One region of the Mesorhizobium sp. M7D.F.Ca.US.005.01.1.1 genome, then DNA from elsewhere that is predicted to be linked to it. Evidence: riboswitches for the same ligand, from Rfam matches in the RefSeq annotation. Region 1 holds a riboswitch; each other region holds the start of a gene.
The links. A riboswitch is a leader RNA that binds a small molecule or an ion and turns the genes downstream of it on or off. The one in region 1 is predicted to bind cobalamin.

Region 1 (3,614 bases):
TCTTGCCTTTGCCCGGGCCGGTGTTGACGATGAGCAATCCCTTCTCGACCGTCTTGCTCGCCACTTCGGCATCCTGCACCGCCTTGCGCTTGGCCATCTTGGCGCGGTGGCGTTCTTCGTCCTTATCGTCGATGTCGGTCATATCATTTCACCTTGAGCGGCAGCCCCGCCACCATCAGCAGCACCGTATCGGCGACAGCAGCGACCTGCTGGTTGAGCCGTCCGGCGGCGTCGCGGAAACGGCGTGCCAGTGCATTATCCGGCACGATACCCTGGCCGACTTCATTGGACACCACGAACCAGGGTCCGCGCGGCCGAGACAGCACATCCGCCAGCCGACGGCATTCAAGCTCGATATCGTGATCGGCCAGCATATGATTGGTCAGCCACAGCGTCAGGCAGTCGACAAGCACAGGCTGGTTGTCAGGCAAGGCCCCGAGCGCGCCGGCGAGATCGAGCGGTGCGTCGATGGTCGTCCAGCCTTCGTCGCGCCGCGACCGGTGCAACGCGATGCGCTCATGCATCTCGTCGTCATAGGCTTGCGCCGTGGCGATATAGGTCCATGGCGGCAGCAAACCCGTCGCCAAGGTCTCGGCGTGCGCGCTCTTGCCGGAGCGCGCACCGCCGATGAGGAAGGTCAGGGCCTTGCTGTCAGGCAAAGCTGTCGCGCAGGCTGGTCGCCGTGCCGGTGAAGCGGCCGCGCACCACGCCGACGACCGCGCCGAGCACCAGCCAGAACACCAGATTGGTCACCGTCACCGCCACCACGAACTGGTGATGCAAGCCTTCCGGAATCGCCGTCTCGAAACTGTCGGGCTGCGGCGCGCCGACAATATGCGGTGCGACGATCAACGCTACGGCCAGGATCGCCAGCGGCAGCGACTTGCGGAACGCGATCAGGCCAAGGCCGATGGCGGTCGCCACCACGGTTGCCGTCCACCAGATCTGGCGCTGGGTGAGGTCGGCAGCCGGCATGGCCGGCAGTTCCGGCGGCAGGCCGAGGCCAGGCGCCAGCGTAAACACGGCAAAGCCGGCCAGGCCCCAGAACACGCCCTGGCGCCAATTGCCGATGCCGCCGGCGAATTCCGAAACCGCGACCAGGATCAAGGCGAAGCCGATGCCGGTGACGATATTGGCAAGCACGCTGAAGGCAAAACGCTCGAAACCGTCTGCCGGCGCCCAGCCTTCGTCTTCCGCCGGAGCCGCCGCTTCCGCCGGTGCCGGCGTGGCAGCGCTCATGGAGTTTGTTGCCGGCGCGGCCGAGTTCATCGCGTTGCCGCTGGCATCGGCAGGCACCGCTGGCGCGGCGGCATGGTCATGGCTGTGGCCGCCGCCGGCCTGTTCGTAGACTTCCGCCTTCAGGATCAGCGGCACGGTGGCATAGGCCTGCATGCAGGCGAGAGCGACGCCGGCCACGAGCCCTGCGATCGCCGCGATGAACACGACGTTGCGAAACAGGTTCATGATGTCAGATCCTCGTCAGTGGCAGGGAAACGCCATCGAATGGCGATAGTCGTGAGCCGCATTGTGGACCGCATCGATATGCGAGAAGCCGACAAAGCCCATCACGAAAATGCCGAGAAACGCAGCAAGAGCGAGCTGCATGAAGCGCGACTGCGAGGAGACGGAGGCGCCGAGGGAGACGGAAGCGGTAGTCATATCTTGTCCTTTCGCCCTCCACCCGAGGGCATCGAAGTCAGTTTCCTGTCGCCGGCAGGTCTCCTGGCTCGCGGATCAGCGCCCTTCCCCACCTTCCCGAAGAAAAAATCTTCAGTGGCATATGGAGAGGACTACCGCACACAGTTGCGGGGGCAGCCACGGCATTGGGCGAAACTCGCCCGCACCGCATTCCCTCTTGGCTCCAAAATGGAACCGACGACATTGGTGACTATAGGCAGAATCCTCGCCCCCGGCAAACCAAATTCCGCCGGCAACCATCGCGAATGCGTCGTACCAGCCGAGAGCTGCCGGTGCCGCAATTGACAATTTTCCTGGCCGGGTGTCGGCTGGCATCTCTAGAGGAAGCCAGCCATGCAGCCCATTGCCAGCGAGCGCGATCCCTACAATGGCCTGACCCGGGCCGAACCGACGCTGCCGTCATCAGCCTATTGGGATGCAGGCAGCTATCAAAAAGATCTCGACGCCATCTGGTATCGAAGCTGGCTGCTCGTCTGCCGCGAGGCCGACCTTGCGCAACCACTGGCTTTCCGCAGATTCCGCATCGGCACGCAAGACATCGTCGTGCTGCGGGACGAGACCGGCGAGCTGCGCGCCTTTCACAACACCTGCCGCCATCGCGGCTCGCAGCTTTGCCAGGAAAGCGAAGGCCGGCTGAAGGCGCGACTGATCACCTGCCCCTACCACGCCTGGTCCTATTCCCTGCGTGGCGACCTCGTGCGCGTGCCGTCGAAATCGCTGCCGCAAGGCTTCGACAAGGCCGACCACTCGCTCTATCGCGTCGCACTCTCGGTGTGGCGAGGTTTTGTTTTCGTCAATCTGCAGGAGGACGCGGCCGGTTCGGCGCAGGCATCCTTCGATCCGGCCTCCGGCGATCTCGGCAACTGGCCGCTGGAGACGCTGGTGAGCGGCCATGTGCTGCGCAAGGTGATGAACTGCAACTGGAAGATTTTTTGGGAAAACTTCAACGAGTGCCTGCATTGCCCGGGCGTCCACAAGGAGCTGTCGCGGCTGGTGCCAATCTATGGCCGCGGCCTGATGGGCCGTCACGACGATCCCGAATGGGTTCGCCATGCCGACAATGGCGCGCCGGAGTTTTCCGGCGGCCTGCGCGCCGGCGCCGAAACCTGGTCGCGCGACGGCCAGGCGCATGGGCCGGTCTTCTCGAGCTTGACACCGGCCGAGCGCACTGCGGGCCAGACATACGCCACCAGCCTGCCGTCGATGTTCGTCGTCGGCCATGTCGACTATGTCAGGTCAGTCCGGCTGGTGCCGCTCGGCCCCGAGCAGACCGAGCTTGTCGCGGAATGGCTGTTTTCGCCCGAAGCGCTCGCCACGACCGACATCGACAACATTGTCGCCTTCGGCACGCAGGTGCTGGAGGAGGATGCGACGATCTGCGAGGTCAACCAGAGAGGCCTGCACTCGATGCGCCACATGGCGGGCGTGCTGATGCCCGAGGAATACGACCTGCACCGTTTCCACAACTGGGTGCGCGAGCGGCATGCGGCACGCGAGGCAAGCGCCTAGCCGGCGACTAAAGCGATTTCGGCAGATAGCGCCACGTCACAAAGCCGCAAACCGCTGCCAGCAGGCCGAGCGTGACGAACACCGAGCCCAGGCCGAAAAAGGCCAGCACCACGGAATAGACCAGCGGCGGCGTCAGCTCGGAAAAGTCGAGATAGGTGCGATAGACCGCCGCCATCTGCGATCTTTCATAGGAGCGCACCGAGCGCATGAAGGCGGTCGAGCCGAGGGCGTCGAGCGCAATGGTGAAGAAGGCGCCGCAGAGCAGGAAGGCGCCGGTGAGCAGCGGCACGGTTTCGCCGACGAAGCCCGCCGCCAGCAGCGTGGCAGACATGGCGAAATAGGCAAATGTCATGGTCCTGCGGCCGCCGAAGCGCTTTCCTGCCTTGCCCCAGAAGATGGCCATGAAC
Region 2 (3,614 bases), 1.7 Mb from region 1:
CGTCGACAGGCCTATATGCGGATGCGGACGGACATCGAGCGCCTGGCCGGCGCGCAGGATCGCCGGGCCCATGCGGTCGAAGAAGATGAAAGGCCCGACCAGCCGCCTCTTGGCGGTCGGCAGAGCGCGGCGCACCTGGAAACCACCAATATCCTTGGCGTTGGGGATGACCATCAATTCGATCTGGTCGCTGGCGAAGGCATCGCCGGCCTGTGGGTCGTTTCCGGGGAAGAAGCTCACGAGATGATCTCCTTGTCAGCGGTCAAAGGCCGCCTGGGCGCATCAAGCAAAGCGGATCGCCGACTTTGCTCGTAATTTGGCCGCCACCTGTTCGCGATTGCGAGGATGCTGATGGGTTTCCAAGGAATCGAGCAATTCGCGCGCCGAGGCGGCGATGGCTTCGACGGCGTGGTCGAAAGCATGCTGGTTCTGCTTCGAGGGCCGCGTCGTTCCGCTCAATTTGCGGACAAATTGAAGTGCGGCGTCGAGGACTTCGTCGTTGGTTGCGGGCGGGTCAAAATTGAACAGGGTCTTGATGTTTCTGCACATCGCTTCCGTATCTCCTCTTGTCCTGGAGCGCTTTCAATCGGGACGAACTCTATCCTCAGTCATGATCGTGTCCAAAAGTCGGTGAGACGGCTGCGGCCTCAGTCCGCGTCAAGCGGCTCCGTTCCAACCGGCTTGCCGTCGCGCGACAGCCTGATCTTCTCGACCTTGTCTTCAGCTGCCTTCAGCAGCCGGTCGCAATGTGCCTTCAGCGCCTCGCCGCGCTCATAGATCCTGATCGACTGGTCGAGCGGCACGTCGCCACGCTCCAGATCATCGACGATCTTCTCCAGCGCGTCGAGTGCCTGTTCGAAGCTCATCGCCTTGACGTCTTCGTTGGTCTCACCAGCCATCATTCATCCTTTCATCAGTCGCCCGACATGGGCGGCGACCGAAAATGCCAATCCTTGCAGATCGTAGCCACCCTCGAGCAGGCTGACGAGCCGGTTGCCGCTGTGGCGCGCCGCACGCTGCATCAGCTGGCCGGTCGCCCAGTCGAAATCGTCCTCGGTCAGGTTGATCTCGGCCAGCGGATCGCGATGGTGTGCGTCGAACCCGGCCGAAATGATGATCAGGTCGGGCGCGAAATTATCGAGCGCCGGCAGCACGCGCGAAAGGAAGGCATCGCGAAAGACCTCGCTGCCAGTCTGCGGCGCCAGCGGCGCATTGACGATGTTGCCGGTGCCGGTTTCGCTTTTTGCTCCGGTGCCGGGATAAAGCGGCATCTGATGCGTCGAGCAATAGAGCACCGTTGGATCGTCCCAGAAAATATCCTGCGTGCCGTTGCCGTGATGCACGTCCCAGTCGACGACGGCAACGCGCTCTACACCGTGTTTCTTCTGCGCGTAACGTGCCGCGATCGCTGCGGTGTTGAACAGGCAGAAGCCCATCGCCGTGGTCTTTTCGGCATGGTGGCCGGGCGGCCGGGCGGCGACGAAGACATTGTCGGCGCGACCTGTGAAGACATCGTCGACGGCAGCGTTGGCGGCACCGATCGCGGTGATCGCCGCCTGCCAGCTCTTCGGGCTGGCAGTGGTGTCGGCGTCGATGCGCGCGATCCCTTCGTCGGGAATGGCGGCGCGGACGCGGGCGATAAAATCGGCGGGATGCGCATAGAGGATGGTGGCCTCGTCGCCTTCCGGCGCCTGGACGCGATCGAGCCCGACAAACGCCTCGTCATCGAGCACGCGCTCGATGGCGCGCAAGCGGTCCGGCCGCTCGGGATGGCCGGGCGGCGTGAGGTGCTCAAGGAAGATCGGATGGGTGTAGAGACGAGTGGTCATCGTCCTAATCTAGTGACCCGGATCGACAAAGGCCATGCGCGGGCGGCCGATGGCTGGGGAAAATCACGCCTGCGTCCATTCGTGTCGCTGCGGGCATTGGCGTCCTCAGCGCTTCGGCGTAAGGTCACCGCCACTGCCTGGTGCCCGCCGCAAGCGGGAGAATCGGGAACACGGTTGAACTCCGTGGCGTGCCCAACGCTGTAAGGGGGACCGCGCCGGTAAATGCCACTGTCGATGACGGGAAGGCACCGGACGCGGGTTGATCCCGAGCCAGAAGACCGGCCTGGCAGGCATCGTCATCCGCATGGTCAGGCGGACGACATTGATTGCAATCGCAAGGGGACAAGCGATGCCGGAACACATGACTGCTCCTGTCGGCGACGGATTTGACCAGAACGCGCGCGATGCGGTCTATCGCGCCATGTTCACACGGCGTGACGTGCGCAGCCATTTCCTGCCCACCGCGCTCGACGATGAGGTGCTGGCGCGGCTGCTGCTTGCGGCTCATCACGCGCCGTCGGTCGGCTTCATGCAGCCTTGGAACTTCATCGTCATTCGCGACGCCGGGCGGCGGGAAAAGGTGCGCGACCTGTTCCTGGCAGCACGCGAACAGGAACTGCCGGCGATCGACGAAGAGCGGCAGGCGCTCTACCGCAAGCTCAAGCTGGAAGGCATCTGCGAAAGCGCGCTCAACATCTGTATCACCTGCGACCGGCAGCGTTCGAAGGGTTCGCCGCTGGGACGCTGGCACAATCCGGAGATGGACCTCTACAGCACCGTCTGCGCGGTCCAGAATTTCTGGCTGGCGGCGCGCGCCGAAGGCGTCGGTGTCGGCTGGGTCAGCATCATCGAGGCGCAGGCGCTGAAAAGCCTGCTGTCGATTCCCGAGCATGTGACGCCGGTCGCCTATCTCTGCGTCGGCCGTGTTTCCGAGTTCGCGCCAAAGCCGGACCTCGAAACGCATGGCTGGGGACGGCGGCTGCCGCTGCCCGAGCTGATCATGAGCGAGATTTTTTGCGGCCAGGGTGAGGTGCCGCTGAAGTCAACCGTGGCGCGCCTCAACGCCGTCGATGCCGCTCCGGATCAGCGTGTCGCGCCGGCTGTACCCCAGCGCGAGCCGCCGAAGGAGGCCAGCGCCTTGTCCTTAAGCTCCCTGAACTTCGACGACGCCTCGGCCAGCCGGGCGTCCCAGGCCGGATCAGGCACCTGGCCCTCTATGGTCTTGAAATAGACCTGCATCAGGCAAGCGATGGCGAAAGGCTCGATGAACGCCGCCTTGAAGGCCCAAGCGAAGACGATGGCGAGCACGAAGGCCCAGCCTGCGAGTTGCCCAGGCATCAGGAAAAGAATGGCGCCGGCGGGCGCCAGCATCAGCAGGAAGATAACGAAGGACACGCCCCACATGATGACCGCCAGCCAGACGGCGTTCTTGACCATGACCTTGCCGTTCTGGGCATAGAGCACCACGCCTTGGCGCGCCGTCTCGAACGGCGAGGCTGAATTGATGCGGATGTTGTAGCCGAGGATGATCTCGTCGACATAGGTCAGCGACAGGCGGATCACCGTGTTGATGAAGGAGACCAGGCCGCTCAGGCCCGGAATCGGCAAGAAGGCGGCGATGCCGCCGAGCAGGCCGGTGATGGCGCGGATGGCGCCCTTGACCAGTTGGTCGACGACGAAAAGGATGTTGGCCTCGGCAAAACGCTGGGTCACGATGTCCTTGGCGTAGGCGATCTGGTCCTGGCCGCCGGGAATGTCACGGCCGTCGACCAGATGGACCATGAC
Region 3 (3,614 bases), 3.5 Mb from region 1:
GACTTCTGGACGTCTCCCGACGAGTTGAGCAGCTTGTAGACCGGCGAGTTGGCGTTGTGCACGGAAGAGGTGTTCGTGCTATCCACGTTGGCAGTCGCCAGCTTGTTGATGTCATAGTTACCAACATTGTCGTTGCCGCCGGCGTAAGCGGTGCCGGCGGCGATCAAAAGTGCGGCGGCGGTGAGAACAATCTTTTTCATTTCCAGTACTCCTGAATTTTCATCTTCCGGCGAAGCGGCGGGGCGAGCCCGCCGTATGCTGGGAATCGGCTATTAGTTGTTGCCGAAGAGGTTGCGGCCGCTGCCCTGGGCAGGCGTCTGAGCAGTCGGCTCCGACTTCTTGATCGAATTGATCGAAGAGGTGTGTGCACTATCGACGTTGGCAGTCGCCAGCTTGTTGATGTCGTAGCTACCAACGTTGTCGTTGCCGGCGTAAGCGGTGCCGGCGGCGATCAAAAGTGCGGCGGCGGTGAGAACAATCTTTTTCATTTCCAGTACTCCTGAATTTTCATCTTCCGGCGAAGCGGCGGGGCGAGCCCGCCGTATGCTGGGAATCGGCTGTTAGTTGTTGCCGAAGAGGTTGCGGTCACTGCCCTGGGCAGGCGTCTGAGCAGCCGGTTCCGACTTCTTGATCGAAGCGGTGTGCGTGCTGTCGACGGCAATGGCTGGCTGATTGGCACCATCAGAACCAAAGTGGTCGCTATTAGCGAAGGCGCTGCCGGAAATGGCCAGAAGGGCGGCGGCAGTGAGAATGATCTTTTTCATTTTATGTACTCCAGTATTTTTCCCGTCCGTCTAGCGGCGTGTCTTGGGAGGAAATCGCGTCGTTCGGACAGCCCCGATGTGGTAGGGCCGGTCTGCCTTTTCCAATCACGAAGTTGTTCCATGTGGACCATGAATCCACCACTTGAAATTGCGCCAAGGGCGTCTAGGTCGTATATTTTTCTCTTTTATTTCAAATAGTTAGGCGAAATCCGCGCATGGATCACCAACTGTTTCGGAGGCCCAGCGTTCACACCGTCCTGCACGCACCGTCAACAGAAACGAACCGTTCGGTTCGATTTTAGAACAGGCTAATAGTCACTTTTCGAAACTGTTAACCTTTTTTGACCCTGGTCAGGGGGTCGGCTTCGAGGGGAGTGGCTGCGGCGGAGATGGGATTTCAGCTCCGCAATCGCCAACCGGAACGTTTCGCATCCCGTGTCGCGCCGCATGGATACGATGTCGCTTTCATGCCGATGTCGAAATCGCTGTCGTGGTTAGATCATGACATCTCAGGTGCCGCTTCGTGACGACGAGGCGGAGAATTGGGAAGCCGGTCAGAATCCGGCGCTGCCCCCGCAACGGTGGTGGAGTTCAAGTCGCAACGGGAGACCACTGGGCAACTGCCTGGGAAGGTGTCGCGATGGTCCGCAAGGACAACTCCAGAGCCCGGAAACCAGCCAGAGATGTACAGACTCGACTGATCGCGGTGGGCGGTCAAGAGGCGGATAGTGCATGTCCGGCGCATTGCCGGCCTGCGCCCAGTCCTTCCTCCGTCACCACCAGTTCAGTCCTTGAAGCGAGGACAGGACATGGATATCCGCAACGACATGCTGAGGCTCTTGAACAGCCGCCGGCAAGGCTTTTCTCTGGAGCAGCCCTTCTACACCGATCCGGACTATTTCAAGCTCGACATGGAGCTGATCTGGTATCGCGACTGGCTGTTCATCGGCCACGATTGCGAGCTGCCGAAGCCGGGCAGCTACATCACCGTGCAGATCGGCGACTATCCGGTCGTCCTTGTCCGTGACCAGCAAGGCAAGATCAACGCCTTCCACAATTCCTGTCGCCATCGCGGCAGCCGCGTCTGCAACACAGAGAAGGGTACGGCGGCAAAGCTCGTCTGCCCCTATCACCAGTGGACCTATGAGCTCGACGGTCGTCTGCTGTTTGCCCGCCAGATGGCCGACGGTTTCGACAAGAGTGAGTTCAGCCTGAAGCCGGTCGCCTGCGAGAGCGTCGGCGGCTACATCTTCATCTGCCTGGCCAAGGAGCCGGCGGACTTCGCGCCGATGCGGGCGATGATCGAACCCTATCTTTTGCCGCACCGTTTGCGCGAAGCAAAGATCGCCTTCGAGAGCACGATCATCGAGAAAGGCAACTGGAAGCTGGTCTGGGAAAACAACCGCGAGTGCTACCACTGCGCCGCCAATCATCCCGAGCTGTGCAAGACCTTCCCCGAGGCGCCGACCGTGACCGGCGTCAACGGCGCCGACAGCGACCCTGAGATGGTCGCGCACTGGGCCAAATGCGAGGCATCAGGCTTGCCGAGCAAATTCCGCATCGATCCGGCCGGACAGTATCGCGCCACCCGCGCGCCGCTGCTGCGCGATGCCGTCAGCTACACCATGACCGGCAAACTGGCGGTGAAGAAGAACCTCTCCGACACTGTCTCCGCCGACCGGATCGGCACCTTGATGCATTATCACTATCCTACGACCTGGAACCACATCCTCATCGACCACGCGGTGACGTTCCGGGTGCTGCCGATCAGCGCCACGGAAACGGCGGTGACGACCAAGTGGCTGGTGCACAAGGATGCGGTCGAGGGCATCGATTACACCATCGAAGACCTCACCCATGTCTGGACCGAGACCAACGACCAGGACCGCCGCATCGTCGAGGAAAACGCCTTCGGCATCCTGTCGCCCGCCTATGAGCCCGGCCCCTATTCGGAGCTGCATGAGGGTGGCGTGATCCAGTTCGTCGAATGGTACGCGTCGTTCATCGGGCCGCGCCTTGCCGAGGGCGGCCGGCCGGCGCTGCGCAGCGTCGCCTAGCACAAAACAAAAGGGACAAGAGGATGAATGCGATGACGGATCTTGGCCTCTATCGCCATCTCGACCAGATGACACCGTGGAACGACAGGCTGCAGGTGCTGGAAGTGATCGGTGTCAGCGACGAAGCGCCCGATGTGAAGACCTTCACCTTCCGCTCCGACAACCAGACCTGGTTCCGCTACAAGCCCGGCCAGTTCGTGACGCTGGAACTGCCGACCGCCGACGGGCCGCTGATGCGTACCTATACGCTGTCGTCCTCGCCGTCGCGGCCGTTCTCGATCGCGGTGACGGTGAAGGCGCAGGCGGGCAGCGTCGGCACGCGCTGGATGTTCGACCATTTGACGCCGGGCTCGCACGTCAAGGCCTATGGGCCGACCGGCGATTTTTCGCTGCACAGCCACCCGGCGGCCAAGTATCTGTTCATTTCGGCAGGCTCCGGCGTGACGCCGATGATGTCGATGCTGCGTTGGTTGAATGATTGCGCGCCATGGACCGATGTCGGCTTCGTCAACTGCGCGCGCCGCCCGGAAGAGATCATTTTCCGCAAGGAGCTCGAACTGCTCGGCAGCCGTATGCCCGGCCTGTCGCTCGGCTTCATGATCGAGGAGCGGTCGAGCCGCGAGGGCTGGTTCGGCCATATGGGCCGCATCGATGCGATCCGGCTGCCATTGCTGGCACCCGATTTCCGCGAGCGCGAAATCTTCTGCTGCGGCCCCGATCCCTTCATGCGCGCCGTGCGCGGCATGCTGGACTCCGCCGGCTTCGACATGACAAAATTCCATCAGGAGAGCTT

Region 2: linked by a shared signal. The riboswitch ahead of bluB (5,6-dimethylbenzimidazole synthase) and the one ahead of EJ076_RS23575 (CbtB domain-containing protein) in region 1 are both predicted to bind cobalamin.
Region 3: linked by a shared signal. The riboswitch ahead of EJ076_RS06565 (aromatic ring-hydroxylating dioxygenase subunit alpha) and the one ahead of EJ076_RS23575 (CbtB domain-containing protein) in region 1 are both predicted to bind cobalamin.

What each region holds. Positions count from the first base shown of each region.
Region 1 covers NZ_CP034453.1:4,857,418-4,861,031, forward strand. The annotation lists gene cobO (cob(I)yrinic acid a,c-diamide adenosyltransferase) at 1-142, opposite strand, end outside; gene cobU (bifunctional adenosylcobinamide kinase/adenosylcobinamide-phosphate guanylyltransferase) at 144-659, opposite strand; gene EJ076_RS23570 (CbtA family protein) at 652-1,464, opposite strand; gene EJ076_RS23575 (CbtB domain-containing protein) at 1,480-1,659, opposite strand; cobalamin riboswitch at 1,695-1,892, opposite strand; gene EJ076_RS23580 (aromatic ring-hydroxylating dioxygenase subunit alpha) at 2,032-3,207, shown strand; gene EJ076_RS23585 (MFS transporter) at 3,215-3,614, opposite strand, start outside.
Region 2 covers NZ_CP034453.1:3,121,069-3,124,682, reverse strand. The annotation lists gene EJ076_RS14900 (pirin family protein) at 1-240, opposite strand, end outside; gene EJ076_RS14895 (DUF2277 domain-containing protein) at 283-549, opposite strand; gene EJ076_RS14890 (exodeoxyribonuclease VII small subunit) at 648-899, opposite strand; gene EJ076_RS14885 (histone deacetylase family protein) at 903-1,829, opposite strand; cobalamin riboswitch at 1,951-2,131, shown strand; partial or broken gene bluB (5,6-dimethylbenzimidazole synthase) at 2,134-2,808, shown strand; gene EJ076_RS14875 (hypothetical protein) at 2,913-3,614, opposite strand, start outside.
Region 3 covers NZ_CP034453.1:1,343,505-1,347,118, reverse strand. The annotation lists gene EJ076_RS06580 (DUF680 domain-containing protein) at 1-200, opposite strand, end outside; gene EJ076_RS06575 (DUF680 domain-containing protein) at 273-488, opposite strand; gene EJ076_RS06570 (DUF680 domain-containing protein) at 561-764, opposite strand; cobalamin riboswitch at 1,259-1,461, shown strand; gene EJ076_RS06565 (aromatic ring-hydroxylating dioxygenase subunit alpha) at 1,574-2,821, shown strand; gene EJ076_RS06560 (hybrid-cluster NAD(P)-dependent oxidoreductase) at 2,854-3,614, shown strand, end outside.